2 regions of the Micromonospora sp. NBC_01392 genome follow, and region 2 is predicted to be linked to the other one. Evidence: predicted binding sites of a transcription regulator. Region 2 holds the regulator's gene; the other holds the start of a gene.
What was found. Region 2 encodes HrcA, which represses chaperone genes, less so after heat shock. Its sites were predicted from a motif close to GGTTNGCACNCTCNNNNNGAGNGTGCNAACC; they were not measured.
Positions count from the first base shown of each region.

Region 1 (3,408 bases), 910 kb from region 2:
AGCGCGACGCCACCACCCGGGACGATGCCCTCCTCGACGGCGGCCTTCGCGTTGCGGACGGCGTCCTCGATGCGGTGCTTGCGCTCCTTCAGCTCGACCTCGGTGGCCGCGCCGACCTTGATCACCGCAACACCGCCGGCCAGCTTGGCCAGACGCTCCTGCAGCTTCTCCCGGTCGTAGTCGGAGTCGCTCTTGTCGATCTCGGCCCGGATCTGGTTCACCCGGCCCTGGATCTGCTCGGCGTCACCGGCGCCGTCGACCACGGTGGTCTCGTCCTTGGTCACCACGACCTTGCGGGCGCGGCCCAGCATGTCGAGGTTGACGGCGTCCAGCTTGAGGCCGACCTCCTCGCTGATGACCTGGCCACCGGTGAGGATGGCGATGTCGGTCAGCATGGCCTTGCGGCGGTCACCGAAGCCCGGCGCCTTGACGGCGACCGACTTGAAGGTGCCCCGGACCTTGTTGACGACCAGCGTGGCGAGAGCCTCGCCCTCCAGGTCCTCGGCGATGATCAGCAGCGGCTTGCCCGACTGCATGACCTTCTCCAGGATCGGGAGCAGGTCCTTCACCGACGAGATCTTGCTGTTGACGATCAGGATGTACGGGTCGTCGAAGACGGCCTCCATACGCTCCGGGTCGGTCATGAAGTAGGCGGAGATGTAGCCCTTGTCGAAGCGCATGCCCTCGGTGAGCTCAAGCTCCAGGCCGAAGGTGTTGCTCTCCTCGACGGTGATGACGCCTTCCTTGCCCACCTTGTCCATCGCCTCGGCGATGATCTCGCCAACGCTGGGGTCGGCGGCGGAGATGGAGGCGGTGGAGGCGATCTGCTCCTTGGTCTCCACGTCCTTGGCGAGCTTGAGCAGCTCCTCCGAGACGCTGGAGACGGCGGCCTCGATGCCCCGCTTCAGGGCCATCGGGTTGGCACCGGCGGCCACGTTGCGCAGGCCCTCGCGGACCAGAGCCTGGGCCAGGACGGTCGCCGTCGTCGTGCCGTCACCGGCGACGTCGTCGGTCTTCTTCGCGACCTCCTTGACCAGCTCGGCGCCGATCTTCTCGTACGGGTCCTCGAGCTCGATCTCCTTGGCGATGCTCACACCATCGTTGGTGATGGTGGGGGCACCCCACTTCTTCTCGAGCACGACGTTGCGGCCCTTGGGTCCGAGCGTCACCTTCACGGCGTCGGCGAGCTGGTTCATGCCCCGCTCGAGGCCGCGGCGCGCCTCTTCGTCGAACGCGATCATCTTGGCCATACGGCGTTGTCCTCCTGGACACTCACGGGCCACCCGGGATGCCCGGATGGGCCGTCTGGTGTACGCACCTTGGGGACGTCGCCACCTGGCGACGACGACGTCCTCCTCGGTCGGGCCGGACAGCCCGCGACGACCGGCCCCGTTCCGCTCCGGCACCCCTGAGGCACCGACGCGGCCGTGGCCCTACCGCCCCGACCATTGGCACTCACCGTACGCGAGTGCCAATGACTTGTTTAGCACTCTCCCTAGCCGAGTGCAAGCACGACCGCACCGCTCAGCCGAGTTCCGCAGCCAGCCGGGCCGCGTTCACCGGGCCTTCGTGGGCCCGCTGCTCGGCGTACGCGACGACCAGCCCGACGAGCTGCGCGAGATAGGCCGGCGCGGCCAGCGCGGCACCCACCACGGCCAACGTCACCGCGCCGACCGCGGTGCCCGGCCCGGACATCGGATCGGTGCCGAACGCCGCGCCGCTCACCGCACCCACCACGGCGTCCAGCACGGCAGCCGCGACCAGCGCGCACGCCACCAGCGCCACCCGCCCCAGCACCATGCCGAAGCGGTTGTGGAACATCCGCCAGGCCCGTCCGACCGGCTCCTGCCGCTCGAACAGGTAGACCGGCCCGAACAACGCGACCGCGAACCCGGCGTAGATGCCGGGCAGCAGGCAGAGACAGGCGCCGACCGTGATCAGCAGCGAGACGACGATCGTCCAGCCCCAGAGGCCGAGCGCGCGCCGCGCGCCGTACCGGAGCGCCCCACCCAGGCCGGCCGGCTCGCCGGCCGCCTGCCGGGCGACCACCCAGGTGCCCGCACCCCAGCCGAGCGCCTGGAGCGGACCGAAGACCAACGCGGCGAACAGGACCGCGCCGTAGAACACGAACACGTGCTCCAGGTAGCCGTCCGGCAGCACCAGCGCGCCGTCCGGGCCGGTCGCCATCTCGTCGGCGGGAACCAGGAAGAGCGAGAGTACGGAGATCACCGCCGCCGGGACGCCCTGGGTGAGCAGCATGATCGGCAGGAGGTGCCGCCACCCCCGCCGCACCGCGCCGGCGCACCGCGCGAACCATCCCCCGACGCCCGCGTACGGCGGGGTGACCAGCGGGTCCTGCGGATCGAGACCGGGGTACCAACCCCCGGACACCGGGTGCCCCGGATACGTGGCGCCCGGCATCGGCGGCCCGGGGTAGACCGCGCCCGGCATCGGCTGGCCCGGATACGGCACGCCCGGCATCGGCTGGCCCGGATACCCCGCACCCGGCATCGGCTGACCCGGGAACGGCACGCCCGGCATCGGCTGGCCCGGATGCGCCGGCCCGGCGGCGGGCCATGGCCAGCCGGCGGGTGGCGTGGAGCCCGGCGCGGACCAGCCCGGTGGGAGAGCCGGCGCGGCGGGCCAGCCGGGCGGCGGGGTACCGGGCAGGCTCGGCGCCCCCGGGTCGAAGCCCGGCGCGGACCAGCCCGACGGGACGTCCGGTGTGGCGGGCCAACCGGGCGGCGCGGGCTCCGGTGCGGGCCAGCCGGCCGGCGGGGCCGAGTGGGGCCAGCCGGCCGGCGGGGCGGAGTACGGCCGACCGGCGGTGGTCAGGTCGGCCCACGGATCGACGGGCGCCTGACCGGCGGGCACCTGGCCGGCGGGCACCTGGCCGGCGGGCGTCTGACCGGCGGGCGTCTGACCGGCGGGCGTCTGACCGGCGGGCGTCTGACCGGCGGCGGGCAGCTGCGGCCCGGACGACCCGGACTGCTCCGGCACCGGCCCGGCGGGCGGCTGGCCGGCAGCGGGCGGCTGCGGCCCGGACTGGTCCGGCACCGGCCCGGCGGGCAGTTGCGAGCCGGACGGACCCGACTGCTCCGGCACCGGCCCGGCGGGCGGCGTGGGCCGGGCCGGGTCGGCCGGGGGCACCGGCTCGGTGGAACCCGACGGGGGCAGGTCGGACATGGGCCCTCCTCAGCGGCAACGGCTGGAACGGCTCATGATCTTCCACGGTGCGGGGCGGCATCGCAGCCCCGGTCGGGGTGGTTCGGCCGTGGGCGACGGCCGGTAGCGATCAGGCGATGACGCGGACGTGCTCGGCCTGCGGACCCTTCTGGCCCTGGGCGATCTCGAACTCGACCCGCTGGCCGTCGTCCAGAGCCTTGTAGCCGTCCATCTCGATCGCGG
Region 1 covers NZ_CP109549.1:6,776,499-6,779,906, forward strand. The annotation lists gene groL (chaperonin GroEL) at 1-1,250, opposite strand, end outside; gene OG767_RS29755 (hypothetical protein) at 1,525-3,186, opposite strand; gene OG767_RS29760 (cold-shock protein) at 3,296-3,408, opposite strand, start outside.
Region 1: a site for HrcA is predicted at 1,447-1,477, ahead of groL (chaperonin GroEL). Genes of this name have one in related genera too.

Region 2 (3,408 bases):
GGGCGGCGGGCCTGCTTGGCGGCCTCCCGGGCGGTGGCCGCCCACTTCTCCCGGGCCCGGACGCCCCGGTCGCCGCGCCACTGGGCGACCGAGCGGGACGCCGCCCAGGGCACGATCTCGTCCACCCCGACCTCGGTCATCGCCTGCACGGCCAGCTCACCCCGCTCGCCCTTGGCGATCCCCTGCACCACCACCAGCCGGGGGACGCACGCATCGGCGTACCCCCGGGAGGTGATCCGCGCGTCGAGCGTGCCCCGGCCGACGGCGGTGACGACGGCGGCGGCCGTGCCGCCCCGGCCGTCGGCGAGCAGCAGCTCCTCGCCGACGCGCAGCCGCTGCACGGTGGCCGCGTGGTGGCCCTCCGGGCCGTCCAGCGTCACCGTGTCGCCGGTGGGCAGCGCCTCGACCAGGAACAGCGGCGCCGACACGTCAGGGGTGCCCGTTGAAGGCGTCGCGCATCCGGGAGAAGAAGCCGCCCTGCTTGGTCAGCTCGGCGACCTCCTCGCCGCGGGTCTTGGCGAAGTCGCGCAGCATCCGCTCCTGGTCGGCGTCGAGCTTGGTCGGGGTCCGCACGTCCAGGTGGACGTAGAGGTCACCCCGGCCGGTGCCGCGCAGGTGCGGCACGCCGCGGGCCCGCAGCCGCAGCGTGCTGCCCGGCTGGGTGCCGGCCTTCACGTCGACGGTCTCCTCGCTGTCCAGCGTCTTGATGGTCAGCCGGGTGCCGAGCGCGGCGGCGGTCATCGGCACCGTGACCCGGCAGTGCAGGTCGTCACCCTTGCGGGAGTAGACGTCGTGGGTCCGCTCGTGGATCTCGACGTAGAGGTCGCCGGCGGTGCCGCCACCCGGGCCGACCTCGCCCTGCTGGGCCAGCCGGATCCGCATGCCGTCCTCGACGCCGGCCGGGATCTTGACGGTCAGCGAGCGGCGGGTCCGCACCCGCCCGTCACCGGCGCAGGTCGGGCAGGGGTGCGGGATCGTGGTGCCGTAGCCCTGGCAGACGGTGCACGGCCGGGCGGAGACCACCTGACCGAGGAACGTCCGCTGCACCGACTGCACCTCGCCGCGGCCGCCGCACGCCTCGCAGGTGGCCAGGTGGGTGCCGGCGGCGGTGCCGGCGCCGGAGCAGGTGGTGCAGAGCACCGCGGTGTCGACAGTGATCGGCGCCTCGACGCCGAACGCGGTCTCGTTGAGGTCCAGCTCCAGCCGCAGGATCGCGTCGGCGCCCGGCCGGGTACGCGGCCGGGGACCCCGGCTGCCGCCCGCCGCGCCGCCGAAGAACGCGTCCATGATGTCCTGGAAGCCGACGAACGGGCCGGCGCCGCCCGGGCCACCCGCGCCCGCGCCCCCGCCGCCCGGGGCGAGCGGGTCGCCACCCAGGTCGACGATCTGCCGTTTCCGGTCGTCCGAGAGGACCTCGTACGCGGCGTTGATGTCCTTGAACTTCTCCTGTGCCTCCGGGTCCGGATTGACGTCCGGGTGGTACTGCCGCGCCAACTTCCGGTAGGCACGCTTGATGTCATCGTCGGAGGCGTCCCGGCTCACGCCGAGAATGCCGTAGTAGTCCCTGGCCACTGCGTTCGGTGTCCTCATGTTCGTCTCGCGTCGCCGGTCGCCGGCCGTTCCCGGCCGTCGGCCCTGACTGGTCAGTTCTGGGCCAGCAGTTCGCCCACGTAGCGTGCCACGGCCCTCACCATGGCGATATTGCCGGGGTAGTCCATCCGGGTGGGCCCGAGCACACCGAGCCCACCGACGATCGTGGCACCCGGGCCGTAACCGGTGCTGACCACCGACGCGGCCCGGAGATTGTCGATCTCGTTCTCGTCGCCGATGAGCACCCGGGTGGTGTTGCTCGGCTCGGTCTCGCCGATCAGCTTGAGCAGCACGACCTCCTCTTCGAGCGCCTCGAGGATGGGGCGCAGCGAGCCCTGGAAGTCGAGCAGGCCGCCCCGGGTGAGGTTGGCGGTGCCGGCCAGGGCGATCCGTTCCTCGTGCCGCTCGACGAGCGTCTCCAGCAGCACGGTGGAGAGCGTGGTCATGGCCGGGCGCAGGTGCGGCGCGGACTCCTCGACAAGCGCCTGCACCAACGGGGGCGTCTCGGCGAGCTGGCTGCCGACCAGCTTCTCGTTGACCAGCCGGCGCAGGTCGGTCACGTGTTCGGCGGGGACCGGGGCGGGCAGCTCGACCAGCCGCTGCTCGACCCGCCCGGTGTCGGCGATCATGACGACCATCAGCCGGGTGGTGGAGATCGGCACCAGCTCCAGGTGGCGCACCTTGGAGCGGGCCAGGCTCGGGTACTGCACCACGGCCACCTGCCGGGTGAGCTGGGCCAGCAGCCGGACCGTGCGGTGCACCACGTCGTCGAGGTCGACGGCGCCGACCAGGAAGCGCTCGATCGCCCGACGCTCGGCCGGGCTGAGCGGCTTGACCCGGGAGAGCCGGTCGACGAAGAGGCGGTAGCCGCGGTCGGTGGGCACCCGGCCGGCGCTGGTGTGCGGCTGCCGGATGTAGCCCTCCTCCTCCAGCACCGCCATGTCGTTGCGCACGGTCGCCGGTGAGACGCCGAGCTGGTGCCGCTCGACCAGGGCCTTGCTGCCCACCGGCTCCTGCGTGGCCACGTAGTCCTCGACGATGGCGCGCAGCACGGCGAGCTTGCGGTCGTCGAGACCCATCTCCCCACCTCCTGACGCACCTCGGCCGGGCGACGCGCGGCATCCGCCGGGCGACTGGCACTCGACTGTAGCGAGTGCCAGTCTACGTCGGCACCCCCGTCGGCGCGATGATCAGCGCCGCACCCCGGGTGCGGTCCGTCGTGTCCGGGCGGCGCGTCGGGCCGAACAGCCCTGGTGCCGCTTGCCCCCGGGACCTACCGTGACGTCCATGACTGAACCTCCTCGCCCTCCCGGAGCGGGGGACCCCGGCCCCCAGCCCGACCCGTTCCCGCCGTCGGCGCCGTACGGCTCCTCGCCGGCCGACGAGCCCCCCACCGCACCACTGTCCGGGGCGCCGGGTGGGGGCGGCTATCCCCCGCCCGGCGGTTATCCGCCCCCGGGCGGCCAGCCTCCGCCGGGTGGCTATCCCCCGCCGGGTGGCTATCCCCCACCCGGTGGTGACACGCCGGGCTACGGCGCGCCCGGCGGTGGCGCCCCGGGCTACGGCGCGCCGGGCGGCGGCTACCCCGCCGGCGGCTCCTACGGCCCGCCGGCCGGCTACGCCAACAACGACGACAAGACCTGGGCCCTGGTGGCGCACTTCGGCGGCGCGGCCGGGATGCTGATCGGCGGCGGCGTGCTGGGCTGGATCGCGCCGCTGGTGGCGCTGCTGGCCCGGGGCAACCAGTCCCCGACCGTGCGGGCGCACGCGGTCGCCGCGCTGAACTTCCAGCTCATCTGGTCGATCATCGCGCTGGTC
Region 2 covers NZ_CP109549.1:5,868,653-5,872,060, forward strand. The annotation lists gene OG767_RS25375 (16S rRNA (uracil(1498)-N(3))-methyltransferase) at 1-428, opposite strand, end outside; gene dnaJ (molecular chaperone DnaJ) at 430-1,572, opposite strand; gene hrcA (heat-inducible transcriptional repressor HrcA) at 1,644-2,669, opposite strand; gene OG767_RS25390 (DUF4870 domain-containing protein) at 2,878-3,408, shown strand, end outside.